4 regions of the Neobacillus sp. FW104-15D2 genome follow, and region 1 is predicted to be linked to each of the others. Evidence: riboswitches for the same ligand, from Rfam matches in the RefSeq annotation. Region 1 holds a riboswitch; each other region holds the start of a gene.

The links. Region 1 has a riboswitch for S-adenosylmethionine ahead of AC3WR0_RS12490 (methionine biosynthesis PLP-dependent protein). Riboswitches for the same ligand answer to the same signal wherever they lie in the genome.
Region 2: another riboswitch for S-adenosylmethionine. It lies ahead of AC3WR0_RS06365 (5-methyltetrahydropteroyltriglutamate--homocysteine S-methyltransferase); the one in region 1 lies ahead of AC3WR0_RS12490 (methionine biosynthesis PLP-dependent protein).
Region 3: another riboswitch for S-adenosylmethionine. It lies ahead of AC3WR0_RS16965 (LLM class flavin-dependent oxidoreductase); the one in region 1 lies ahead of AC3WR0_RS12490 (methionine biosynthesis PLP-dependent protein).
Region 4: another riboswitch for S-adenosylmethionine. It lies ahead of mtnK (S-methyl-5-thioribose kinase); the one in region 1 lies ahead of AC3WR0_RS12490 (methionine biosynthesis PLP-dependent protein).

Annotation. Positions count from the first base shown of each region.
Region 1 covers NZ_JBYTCJ010000013.1:109,621-112,828, forward strand. Annotated here, with positions in the region: gene AC3WR0_RS12480 (response regulator) at 1-413, opposite strand, end outside; gene AC3WR0_RS12485 (GAF domain-containing sensor histidine kinase) at 429-1,547, opposite strand; SAM riboswitch class I at 1,718-1,834, shown strand; gene AC3WR0_RS12490 (methionine biosynthesis PLP-dependent protein) at 1,963-3,078, shown strand; gene metC (cystathionine beta-lyase) at 3,075-3,208, shown strand, end outside.
Region 2 covers NZ_JBYTCJ010000005.1:122,640-125,847, forward strand. Annotated here, with positions in the region: gene AC3WR0_RS06360 (LL-diaminopimelate aminotransferase) at 1-1,096, shown strand, start outside; SAM riboswitch class I at 1,183-1,291, shown strand; gene AC3WR0_RS06365 (5-methyltetrahydropteroyltriglutamate--homocysteine S-methyltransferase) at 1,360-2,481, shown strand; gene AC3WR0_RS06370 (aldo/keto reductase) at 2,630-3,208, shown strand, end outside.
Region 3 covers NZ_JBYTCJ010000022.1:11,396-14,603, forward strand. Annotated here, with positions in the region: gene AC3WR0_RS16945 (AEC family transporter) at 1-397, shown strand, start outside; gene AC3WR0_RS16950 (Fur-regulated basic protein FbpA) at 626-814, shown strand; gene AC3WR0_RS16955 (hypothetical protein) at 1,043-1,243, shown strand; tRNA gene AC3WR0_RS16960 (tRNA-Arg) at 1,483-1,556, opposite strand; SAM riboswitch class I at 1,879-1,983, shown strand; gene AC3WR0_RS16965 (LLM class flavin-dependent oxidoreductase) at 2,087-3,139, shown strand; gene AC3WR0_RS16970 (ATP-grasp domain-containing protein) at 3,161-3,208, shown strand, end outside.
Region 4 covers NZ_JBYTCJ010000021.1:83,500-86,707, reverse strand. Annotated here, with positions in the region: gene AC3WR0_RS16815 (pyridoxal phosphate-dependent aminotransferase) at 1-62, opposite strand, end outside; gene AC3WR0_RS16810 (carbon-nitrogen family hydrolase) at 236-1,018, shown strand; SAM riboswitch class I at 1,096-1,250, shown strand; gene mtnK (S-methyl-5-thioribose kinase) at 1,346-2,530, shown strand; gene AC3WR0_RS16800 (DUF2087 domain-containing protein) at 3,110-3,208, opposite strand, start outside.

The sequences.
Region 1 (3,208 bases):
AAGTGTGTAAGGAGGTGAGTAGTTGCTTTTGGATGGAGTTGGTTTTCTCCATCCATCAGCTGTTTAATTGCCCGGACTAGTTCATCCGGTTCAATATCCTTAAGCTGGTAGCCTGAAGCTCCTGCTTCGATGGCTGGAATAACATGATCTTGATCAGAAAAGCTTGTCAGCATCATAATCTTAATTAAAGGGTTATGAGCTTTGATTTGCCGTGTCGCCTCTATACCATTCATAACTGGCATATCCAAATCCATTAATATGATATCTGGTGTCATTTGAGCAGCTAGCTCCACTGCTTCCTGCCCATTTTTGGCTTCACCAATTATTTCAATCCCCTGCTGAGTTTTAAGAAAAAAAACCAGGCCTCTTCTAACCACATGATGATCATCAGCAATTAAAATCCGAATTCCCATATAAAAATATCCCCTTTAAACCGGAATGACAATCTTGATTTCTGTTCCTTTATCCAGTTCACTCTTTAATATAAAACGCCCATTAAGTGCTTCTGCCCTGTTTTTCATATTTTTCAGTCCCAACGATGGAAGTTCTTTTATTCCATCATATAAAAATCCACAGCCTTCGTCCCGGATTTCAAGAAATGCTTCTTTTTCTTTTATCGTAAATTTCAGCCTTGCCTCATTCTGCCCGGAATGCTTTTTACAGTTAGCTAATGCCTCTTGGCCAATTCTCCAGAGCACTTCCTCTACCTGGCCTGGAAGAGAGATAACGCCTTTTACTTTGATGTCCATTTTGAGCCCAAGCATTTCTCCGTAGCTTTTTAGTGCACTGACCAATCCGCATTCCAATCCTCTTGGACGCAATTGCCAAATTAATGCCCTCATTTCATTAAGAGCTTCCTGTGCAAGATCCTGGATGTAAGCAAAGGTTTCTTTTACTTCTTGATCTTCAGACCTTTCTATTCCTCCTCTTGCTGTCAGAGTAAGTGAAAATAGCAGCTGATTAACTGAATCATGAAGATCCCTTGCGAGCCTGTTTCTTTCCGCGGTCAGGGCGAGCTCCTGTTCTTTCTGTGTTAAGTTTATTCGTTTAATGGCCGTTCCTATTTGAAAGGCAACGGATTCAAGCATGGTTAGCTCGTCTATCTCAAAATGTCTTTTTTGCGGGGAACCAACATTAAGGATTCCGAATTTTTCATCCCCCGCTTTTAAAGGGACAGTTGCGTGATGTGTTAGTCCGTTTGTCTCTCCCCAGTTTAAATCAATCGCATCTTCGAGTCGTTTGCATTCAATTATATTGGTAGCCTTATCCAATCTTCCATTGAGATACCGATTAATACACCAGCATTCACCTGAACACATCGGCTCGCACCTATTAAATGATAAGGCATTAGGCAAGTTTTCATTTGCCGCCATTTCATAATGCCCGTCACTGTTAATTAAAAATATCCAGCCTGTCTTTAATCCAGTTACATTTAACAGTTTTTTTAAAACCTGCGTAAGTACCTGCTTTAGGTCTGTGCCATTATTTAATAGCTCGGCTATCTCTTTTAATATCTTTAATTCCGAATACCGATTGTCCTCCCCCACTTCATTTTCCTCCCCGTTTCTTCACTCTTTTTCATCATTATACCTTTTTCAGGAAGCAGAATCTTTAGAATAAAGACTGAGAATGACTCCGTCAAAGGTCGGAAATTTGTAAAAACAATTGACACATTCCTTAAATTGTAGTAAATTTTATAAATAATTTAAATATTTGTTTCTTATCAAGAGAGGTTGAGGGAACGGCCCTATGACACCTCAGCAACCATCAATGGCTTTGCCATTGAAAAGGTGCTAATTCCAGCAAGTTAGGATTGTAACTTGGGAGATAAGAAGAATGGCTGCTTAATCTGCACTTAAAAGTCTTCTTCTTATAGAAGGCTTTTTTATTTTTCTTCTCCTCCCCTCAATGAAATCCCGCTTTCATGCAATATAGCTTTCCAACATTAAAGGAGTGAAAAAAATGTATAAAATTGAAACAAAACTTGCACAAATCGGTAATAGAAGTGAATCTTCCACAGGAACTGTTAACCCTCCTGTCTATTTTTCGACAGCCTACCGCCATGATGGAATTGGGCAATCCTCCGGGTTTGATTATGTCCGCACCGGAAATCCAACAAGACAGCTGCTAGAAAAAACAATTGCAGACCTTGAGTGCGGAGATCAGGGATTTGCCTGCAGTTCTGGGATGGCAGCTATTTTTACAGTTTTATCACTATTCCAGTCTGGTGATGAATGGCTTGTAAGTGAAGATCTATATGGCGGTACATATCGTCTGCTTGAACAGGGCTATAAAAAATGGGGATTAAAATCCCAGTATGTAAATACCTGTTGTCCTGAGGAGATTGAGAAAAAGATTACCCCGCAAACAAAAGCAATCTTTCTTGAAACTCCAACTAATCCTCTCATGCAGCAATCAGACATTTCTGCTGTTTCAAAAATTGCTAAGGAGCACGGCATCCTGCTAATTGTTGATAATACTTTTTATACTCCAATTTTACAGCAGCCGATAAATCTTGGTGCTGATATTGTTATACATAGTGCAACCAAATACCTTGGCGGACACAATGATGTGCTTGCCGGTTTGATTGTAGGTAAGGGCCAGGAACTATGTGAAGCTCTGGCTCTCTACCATAATGGAGCAGGAGCGGTACTAAGTCCATTTGACTCCTGGCTGTTAATGAGGGGAATGAAAACCCTGTCGCTGAGAATGAAACAACATGAGAAAAATGCTAAGGAAGTAGTTGAATTTCTAAGCAATCATGATGGTATTACAGATGTGCTTTATCCCGGGAGAGGAGGCATGGTTTCCTTTAGGGTAAAGGACGAGTCATGGGTTAATCCTTTCCTTCAAGGGCTTTCCCTCATTACCTTTGCTGAAAGTCTGGGAGGAACTGAAAGTTTAATAACCTATCCGGCAACACAGACACATGCTGACATACCAGAGGAAATTAGAATACAGTCGGGTGTTTGCAATAGGCTATTGCGTTTTTCTGTTGGTATTGAAGACCATGAAGATTTAATTAATGATCTTGAGCAGGCATTTGCCAGAGTGGAAAAGGAAGTGGCCGTGCGATGACAGGTGAAAATTATTCATTTGAAACAAAGCTTCTTCATAACCGGCAAAAAATAGATTCATCAACAGGTGCGGTCAGCACTCCGATTCATCATGCTTCAACCTTCCACCAATTTGAAATTGACCGTTTTGG
Region 2 (3,208 bases), on a different contig from region 1:
CGTTATTGATCTCAGTGTAGGTAGTCCAGATTTAGGGCCAACAAAGTTAGTTATGGAGACCATTGCGGAATATAGCAGGAATCCTGCGAATTATGGTTATACATTAAAAGGAACGCCTGAATTTAACGAAGCGGTAAGCTATTTTTATAAACAGCGTTATCATGTTGAGGTAAATCCACAGGACGAAGTTCTTCAGCTAATGGGTTCCCAGGATGGACTTTCCCATTTAGCTACTGCTGTCGTTAATCCCGGAGAATATGTTCTCGTTCCAGATCCCGGCTATCCCATTTATGAAGCTAGCGTGACTATTGCCGGAGGATTAATTTATCCAATGCCTTTATTGCAGGAAAATAAATTTCTGCCCAAATTGGAGGACATTCCATCTGAAGTTTTAAATAAAACGAAAATGATGATTCTCAGCTATCCAGGAAACCCCGTAACAGCGTTAGCGGATGAGGAGTTTTTTGAAAAAGTAGTAGAGTTTGCCAAGCTCCATCAAATTCTTGTTGTTCATGACTTTGCTTATTCTGAGCTTATTTTCGATAATAATCCGCAAATTAGTTTTCTTTCTGTTGAAGGTGCTAAAGAAGTTGGGATTGAATTTAACTCTTTATCAAAAACGTTCAATATGGCCGGCTGCAGAATTGGTTATGTGCTTGGGAATGCAAAAGCAATTAGTATCCTATCATCTCTGAAATCTCATATGGACTATGGAGTTTTCCTGCCGATTCAAAGAGCGGCTGAAAAAGCCCTCATCTCTGATTTTTCTGTTCTCGATGACCAGGTGAAATTATATGAAGACCGCCGAAACACCTTAATTGACGGTCTTAATAAAAGCGGATGGAGGGTGCAGTCATCCCCCGCTACCATGTTTGTCTGGGCCAAAATTCCATCAGGCTGGACGTCCCGCCAATTTGCTTTTGAATTGATGGAAAAAGAGGGAGTGGCAGTCGTCCCTGGGGATGCTTTTGGCAAACAGGGAGAAGGGTATGTGCGTATGGCACTGGTTCAGCCGCCACATAGACTTGCTGAGGCAGCAGATAGGATCCAGAAGTTCCTTTCAACCAATCCTTCTGAAAAGTTAGTAGAAATATAAAAATAGAAGAAGATACCCTGGTTATGTCTTTTTCTTGCGAAATATTTTTATAATCGGTATGATACAAGTATTGAATTTTATAGTAATCCTTATCAAGAGTGGTGGAGGGAGTGGCCCTGTGAAACCCGGCAACCGCTGTTTTTTTAACAGAATGGTGCTAAGTCCTTAAGAGCATATTGTTCTTAAAGATGAGGAGGAGTATGTCATCCAACTCTTCCTTTACCAGGGAGAGTTTTTATTTTACTAAGAAAGCAGGGACTAAAATGTCAGAATTTAAAAATTTGCATGAAACATCAAAACAGCCGCCTTTTCGCGCTGACCAGGTTGGGAGTCTTTTAAGACCGTCTACAATAAAGAAAGCTCGCGAACAGAAAGCATCTGGAGAAATATCATTGGAACAATTGCGCAATATAGAAAACGATGAAATTGTAAGAATCGTAAATAAACAAAAGGAAATTGGGCTAAAAGCAGTTACCGATGGAGAATTCCGCCGTGCCTGGTGGCACTTCGATTTCCTTGAAGGTCTTGATGGAGTAGAGGGTTATAATTCAGAAAACGGGATTCAATTCCACCAAAAACAAACTAGTTCCCGTGGGATTAAAGTTACCGGGAAACTGGATTTTACTAGTCATCCAATGATCGAGGATTTCAAATTTTTACATAGTATTGCTGGAGAACATACAGCTAAGATGACTATCCCAAGTCCAAGTATGCTTCATTTCCGAGGGGAAGTGGAAAAAAGTGCGTACAGTGACAATGAGGAATTTTTTCATGATTTAGGTTTAACGTACAAAAAAGCACTTCAATCCTTTTACGATGCAGGATGCCGTTATCTTCAGCTAGATGATACCTCCTGGGCTTACCTCTGTTCTGATGAGCAAAAGGAACAACTTCGTGCAAAAGGCATGGACCCCGACTATCTTGGTGAAATATATTTAAAAACCTTGAACGAAGCTGTTGCAGGACGTCCCGAGGATATGAAAATCACCATGCATATCTGCCGCGGAAATTTCCGTTCTACCTGGATTTCCTCTGGAGGATACGAGCCTGTTGCGGAAAAATTATTTGCCGGTTTAAATATTGATGGATTCTTCCTGGAATATGACAGCGATCGTGCAGGCGGCTTTGAACCACTTCGATTTGTAAATAGACCAGATTTAAATATTGTTCTTGGATTAATTACATCTAAATTCGGTGAACTCGAGAAAGCGGATGAAATAAAACGCCGTATTGAAGAAGCAGCAAAATTTGTTGATTTAAACCAGCTTTGTCTTAGCCCGCAATGTGGATTTGCTTCCACGGAAGAGGGTAATATGCTAACAGAAGATCAGCAATGGGCTAAGCTTCAGCATGTTGTAAATATTTCAAACGATGTATGGAAGTAAATACAGAAATAAGAAACGATTTATTTTAAGAATTCTAGATATTGGGAAAGGGTAACCTACAAAAGCTATATAAAGGTAATTCTTTAAAACTCAATAATCGACGCAGGCTAATTTTTAGCAGCCAAAAAACCGAAAAGGAGAGAGGTATATGCAAAAAAGAAAGCTTGGAAATACAGGTCTAGAGGTGTCAGCAATTGGATTAGGCTGTATGGGGATGTCTGATTTTTATGCAGATCGCAATGACGAAGAATCGATCAAAACAATCCAGCATGCACTTGATCTTGGCGTCAATTTTCTTGATACTGCTGATATGTATGGTGTGGGTAAAAACGAAGAGCTTGTAGGACAAGCCATCAAAGGAAGAAGAGATCAAGTCATTCTGGCTACAAAATTCGGAAATGTTCGCTCAGAGGACGGAACCTTTCTTGGTGTAAATGGAAAACCGGAATATGTAAAGCAAGCATGTGATGCCAGCCTTCGCCGACTTGGCGTGGATTACATTGACCTATACTATCAGCATAGAGTGGATCCTAATACCCCTATCGAAGAAACAATTGGTGCTATGGCTGAACTGGTTAAGGAAGGGAAAGTTCGATATCTAGGCATGTCGGAGGCAGCCCCAAATACTATTCGTACTGCTCATAAAATTCATCCTATTACAGCTCTGCAAACAGAGTATTCCTTATGGAGCCGTGATGTTGAAGAGGAAATTTTACCAACTGTAAGA
Region 3 (3,208 bases), on a different contig from region 1:
ATTTGCCGTAGTATTAACACTCTGTGGATTCCACTCGCCTGAAATCCTAAAGACTTCATTTGAGCAGATTGGTTCTGTAACATCAGGCGTTGCTTTATTCGCTGTAGGTGTGACAGTAGGTATTAGAAAAATAAGCTTTCAAAAGGTTGCGGTTGGTATCTCTGTATTAAAGGTTGTTGCCATTCCTTTATTTATGATTTTAATTACCAACCTGATTGGTTTGGATCATAAAGATACTATTAAAGCTATCCTCCTGGTAGCATTCCCAGGATCAGCTGTAGCAGCTATGATTTCTACAAGATTTAATTCATTAACAACCGAAACCGCATCTTCGTTTGTTATCAGCACGATCTTATCATTAATTTCCTTGCCAATATATATTTCTTGGCTAGTATAATATGGAATCCCTCCTAAGAGGAGGGTTTTTCAGAGGGTTGTTTGTGAAAAAGTTAACAATGTTTAATGCCACTTTTTTCTATTTTATCTTTTTGAACAGGTATTTTCTGCTGACATTTAAATATGTGAAGTGTTACACAATCGTCACAAACGGGCGGTGAAAAAGGATTGAATTTAGATTAATATATACATAGAGAAAGCGTTTCCAACAAATTTTAGGGAGGTAATAATGATGGCCATTTTATTAGAAAGAGGGCTACAGCAGGTGAGACAATTTTATATTGAAAAACTGGTCAAAACCGGCATTTACCACCCTAATGATAAAGAATTGAATTACATGACAATAAGCGAATTAAAAAATATCTATATGCAGGAAACGGCACCTAAAAATAAAAGAACTCAATTATTAGTTAGATAATTTGTTTTGAATATTTAAGGAGACTCAAGTCAGAAATGATGCGCAGGAGAGCCCGGGCTGCGCAGCGAGGAGTCTCCCAAATTGTCTACGTAAAGCCATTACCTTAAGCAAAATTCAACAGTCGAGTTTAATAGGGACTTGGATTAAAGGTCAAATAAAAAAGACGGATTATAAAATTCGTCTTTTTTAGCGTTAGTATTTAAATTAATAGAGAGGGGGCATTTTTTTATGAATCCCTTAAAAAAGGTATTTCATGATTACACTGTCTGGTCCTGTACACCTGGAATAATCTCCGAATCAATCATGTTACCAACTTGCACGTCATTTTTGATGATGCCCGTATATTTTGCTGTATTGGCAAATGGCAAAGATGCGAATCGAAAGACCGACTCCGTTATTGGTCTTCCTGTGAGAGAACCAACAAGTTAGTTAATTTTCTCCTACGGCTACTGCTGCATTTGAATTTACATCGATTGTCCCAATTAATACTGTGAAAAATCACCTCTCTTTGAGAGGGCTTTTAATAATGGACATTTTTTCTTATTGGAAAGTCAACGAAATCATTATCCATAATGATAATTATATTTGATATCAGTTCATTTTTTCAGCAATTTTGATTTTGAATGTATATAATAATAAAAACCCTTGAAATATCAAGGGTTTTTAAGTGTCCCAGAGAGGATTCGAACCTCCGACCTACAGTTTAGGAAACTGTTGCTCTATCCTACTGAGCTACTGAGACATGGTATAAACTAATTAACTTACTGCTTATTAGGCGCATTTCTAATTATACTTCTCGTACTCGAAAAGTCAATAACTTTGTTTCAAATTTTGGCTGTGTTAAAGTTCATTGTTGTTTGGAGCGGAAAGCGAACACAAGTTGCAGGAAATCCACAAGCAAGTCTAACAGGGCCTAATATTTAATAAAGCTGTAAAGCCATAATATAAAAAACAATAATAATATTATGTAAACTATATTAAAATATTTAATAATTGACATATTCTTATAATTCAATTATTATCTCTTTAAATGATTAAAACTCTTAAACTCAATAAACGATTTCTTCTTATCAAGAGAGGTGGAGGGACTGGCCCTTTGAAGCCTCGGCAACAGGTTCTGCGGAATACTGTGCCAAATCCATCAAACAGGTTTGTTTGAGAGATAGGAAGAGAGTTAACGAACTCTCTTCTTGTCCGGAGAGTTTTTTTTATTTTTCTTTACCTAGTTTAGCACTTGGAAAACTTGAGAATGAGTTAGAGGAGAGATGAGAAATGAAGTTCGGATTTTGGCTTCCTATTTTTGGCGGATGGCTTCGCAATGTTGATGATGAGAATATGCCGCCCACATTTGACTATGCAAAAAAAGTCGTTCAATCAGCAGAAAAGTGGGGATATTCAACCACTCTTGTTGCTGAATTGAATTTAAATGATATAAAAGGTCCTGAACATGATTCATTGGAAGCCTGGTCAACAGCAGCTGGTCTTGCAGCTGTTACAGAGAAAATCGAGATCATGGCAGCAGTGCGCCCGGGTTTTCATAATCCTGCCGTAACCGCAAAAATGGCAGCAAATATCGATCAAATTAGTAAAGGCCGCTTTACTCTGAACGTAGTATCTGCCTGGTGGGCGGAAGAGGCTCGGCAGTATAACGGGATTTTTACCGAGCATGACGAAAGATATGATCGTACAAAGGAATTTATTGATGTACTTAAAGGAATGTGGACAGAAGACACCTTTACATATCAAGGACAATTTTACAATATCCAGAATGCAAAGCTTTCGCCAAAGCCAGTTCAGCGTCCAAATCCCATTCTATATGCTGGAGGGGAAAGTGAGAAAGGCAAGCAAACCATCGTTGAAAAATGTGATGCTTATGTTATGCATGGCGGTACAGTAGAAGAGATTCAAAGAAAAGTTGCGGAAATGAAGGACCGCCGTTCTGAAACTGAGAATGCTCCACTTTCTTCTTTTGGAATGGCTGCATATGTGATTTGCCGCGATACGGAGGAAGAGGCACTACAGGAACTTGAAAAAATTACGACCGTAAAAGACACAAGTGGTTACGCTGGCTTTAAAGATTTTACAAGCAAATCACAGCTTGAACAAAAGATCCAGCTTCAGGACTACTCCGTGTCAAACCGTGGGCTAAGACCAAATCTGGTAGGAACACCAGACCAAATTGCTGACCGTATTATCCAGTACGAAGAAGCGGGATTAGATTTGCTCCTTCTCCAGTTCTCTCCGCAATTAGAAGAAATGGAACGTTTTGCAAGAGATGTAATGCCGTTGGTTGAGGAACGCAGAAACAGGGTTGTTTCACACTAAGAACTCAAAGGGGGAAATACTTTGAAAAAGGTATATGTTATACATGAAAATAGTGAATGGACAGATCAT
Region 4 (3,208 bases), on a different contig from region 1:
AATGAAGCAAAAAACTGTTTTGGGAGACTGTTCAGCAAATCTGATTGTGCAAATTTTTTCATTTCGACACCTGCTTTAGTTTTCATTTTTTTATTGGAAAATCTAGTGACAAATGATATAACGATAGTGGCAGCTTGTAAAGTGAAAATTTTTAAAAAACAAACAATGCTGTAAACAAACGAAGCAGCAAAACTTGTATCAATAATATTTTAACATTCAAAAGGAGTGAGGAGCAGTGAATCTAAAAATAGCATGCCTGCAGATGGACATTGTTTTTGGAGATCCTGAAGCTAATTATTTAAAAGCCAGGGATTTGATTGCGAAAGCAATGAGGGAAAACCCCGACATTCTGGTCCTCCCTGAGCTATGGACAACCGGCTACGACTTAACAAGGCTTGACGAGATCGCTGATCAGGATTGCAGTAAAACAATCCGCTTTTTGAAGGAAATTGCAGACAAATATAAGGTGCACCTTGTTGGCGGCTCTGCTGCCGGCCAAACTCACAATGAAGTAAAAAACACTCTCCTCATCATTGATAACAAAGGGGAACTGAAGAAACAGTACAGTAAGCTTCACCTATTTAAACTGATGGATGAGCATCATTACCTTGTTCCCGGTGAAGAGGATGGCATGTTTGAACTTGAAAACCGTAAGTTAGCTGGAGTTATATGCTATGATATCCGGTTCCCTGAATGGATCAGAACACATACTTCCCAAGGAGCTGAAGCACTTTTTGTGGTAGCCGAGTGGCCAAAACCCCGCTTAAACCATTGGCGTGCTTTGCTTATTGCCCGGGCTATTGAAAACCAATGCTTTGTCATTGCCTGCAACCGGTCCGGTTGTGATCCTAATAACGAATTTGCAGGTCATTCAATGATCATTGACCCATGGGGTGAAGTCGTCGCAGAGGCTGGAGAAGGTGAGGAAGTCCTCACAGCAGCTGTTGACTTTGACCGTGTAGGAGAGATTCGAAAGCTAATACCTATCTTCGAAGATAGAAGACCTGAATTTTATTAATTTTATAAAAACAGTTGACAGTTTTAAAATTTCACTGTTATTATTTTTACATTGTTTGAAATTAATAGTTTTTTAAACTCTTATCAAGAGCTGGCTGAGGGAATGGCCCTTTGAAGCCCAGCAACCGACTGTAATTCCATTGTGAAATGGGGCGCTATTTGCGCCGGGAAATATCCCCTTAAGGCACGGTGCTAAATCCTACGGAAAGAAATTTCTTTCTGAAAGATAAGAGGTGAGAAGATACGTCTCTTCAAGCCTCTTTCTGATAAGAAAGAGGCTTTTTGCATCTATAAGCGGAAAGCCTCCAAAAATGAGGAGGAATTAATAATGAGTGTAATGACAGCCAATATTTATAAAGCATTAACAGAAGAAACCGCCATTAATCTTGCAATCTCTAAAGGACTTTTTCAGCCAAACAGCACGCTTTCCTGCGAAGAAATCGGTGATGGAAATTTAAATCTAGTATTTAGAATTAAAGACTCTCAGTCCGGAAAGAGCATAATTATTAAGCAGGCATTGCCATACGCCAAGGTGGTCGGAGAAAGCTGGCCACTTACACTTCATAGAGCCACTATCGAAGCGGAAGCGCTTAAAATTTCCGCAAAAATTTGCCCTGATTATGTTCCAGAAGTTTATTTCAGTGACGATGTACTGGCTGTAACCATTATGGAAGACCTTTCGCACCTTTCCATTGCAAGAACTGGCTTTTTAAACGGTGAAACATATCCGTTAATTTCACAGCACTTGGGAGAATTCCTTGCAAAAACTTTATTTTATACCTCTGATTATGGCCTGGGAGCGAGTGATAAAAAGGAATGGGCAAAGAAATTTATTAATCCCGAGCTTTGCAAAATTACAGAGGACCTGATCTTTACAGATCCATTCTATAATTCTTCTAATAACTCTTTCGAAGAAGGATTGAGAAAGGACGTGGAAGAGCTTTGGAATGATGAAGAGCTAAAATTCCACGCATCTATTCTGAAAAAAAGCTTTTTAACAGAAGCTGAAGTTCTTCTTCATGGTGATTTGCACACAGGAAGTGTCTTTGCAAGTCCAAAAGAAACAAAAGTAATTGATCCGGAATTCGCTTTTTACGGACCAGCAGGTTTTGATATCGGCCAGGTAATTGCGAATTTGGCGTTCCAGGTTATCGTAAATGAAAAGGAACGAAATACTTTCATCCAGCATATTGAAACAGTATGGAAGGTATTTGTAAAAGAATTCAGCCGACTTTGGAAGGAAGAAAACAAAGAGGCCTTTGCAGTAAGCGATGAATTTTCGAACTACATTCTGGAAAAATACTTTTCTGATTCACTTGGATTTGCGGGATGCGAATTAATCCGCAGGACGGTAGGACTTGCTCATGTCGCTGATTTGGATAGCATTTCGGAAGATGAAAGACGATTATCAGCAAAAAGAAAAACCCTTGAAATAGGAAAAAATCTAATCAAAGAACGCAGCAGTATCAAAAGCATCGAACAGCTTTCCCAGCAGCTTAGGGAGTTGTTATAAGAAAAAGTCTTTTCCTCTTGAAACTTTTGGCTTTGTTTAACTATATTGTTGATATTCACTAGAATCCGCTCCCTCGCTCGTTGCTCCCTGCGGTGTCTTGGTTTTCCACAGGATATGGAATGATTGCCGCACAAAGAAAATGCGAATGCATTTTAGATGAGTGTCACGGATCTTATGCTTTTTCATTTATTTAGGCTCTTTTGGTAAGCTTTGTTATGATAAAAGCCAACTGCCTTTAAATAACTTCGTGAGACGCATCTGTGTATAGCTGCTTGCAGCTTTGCGACGAGCAGAAGGTTGGCTTTCTTCGTCGAATATATTGTGGCGCAGGAGCACGCCTCCTCGACCGCTAACGACCTTCGAGGTCTCCGCCTGGCTTGCTCTTCCCGCAGGACATTGAAAAGGCATCTCCGAGTCGTCACCGCAAGAAGGAAATGCGAATGCATTTTTGCGAGGAGTCTCGCCTATTTTTTCTCACAGCTTCTTCAAATTGCAACATGCTCTTAGATAAAAGCCTTTATTTAAAACAACAAACAGACCTTAAATTTTTAAAAAAAAGGCAGCCAACCAGCTGCTTTTTTAATTTTCTATTTTAGCCCACATTTCTTCTGGGTTAAGCTCATAGATACCATTTTCCCTGTACATATAATGGTTCATGATAAATTCCCGGCGTATAGT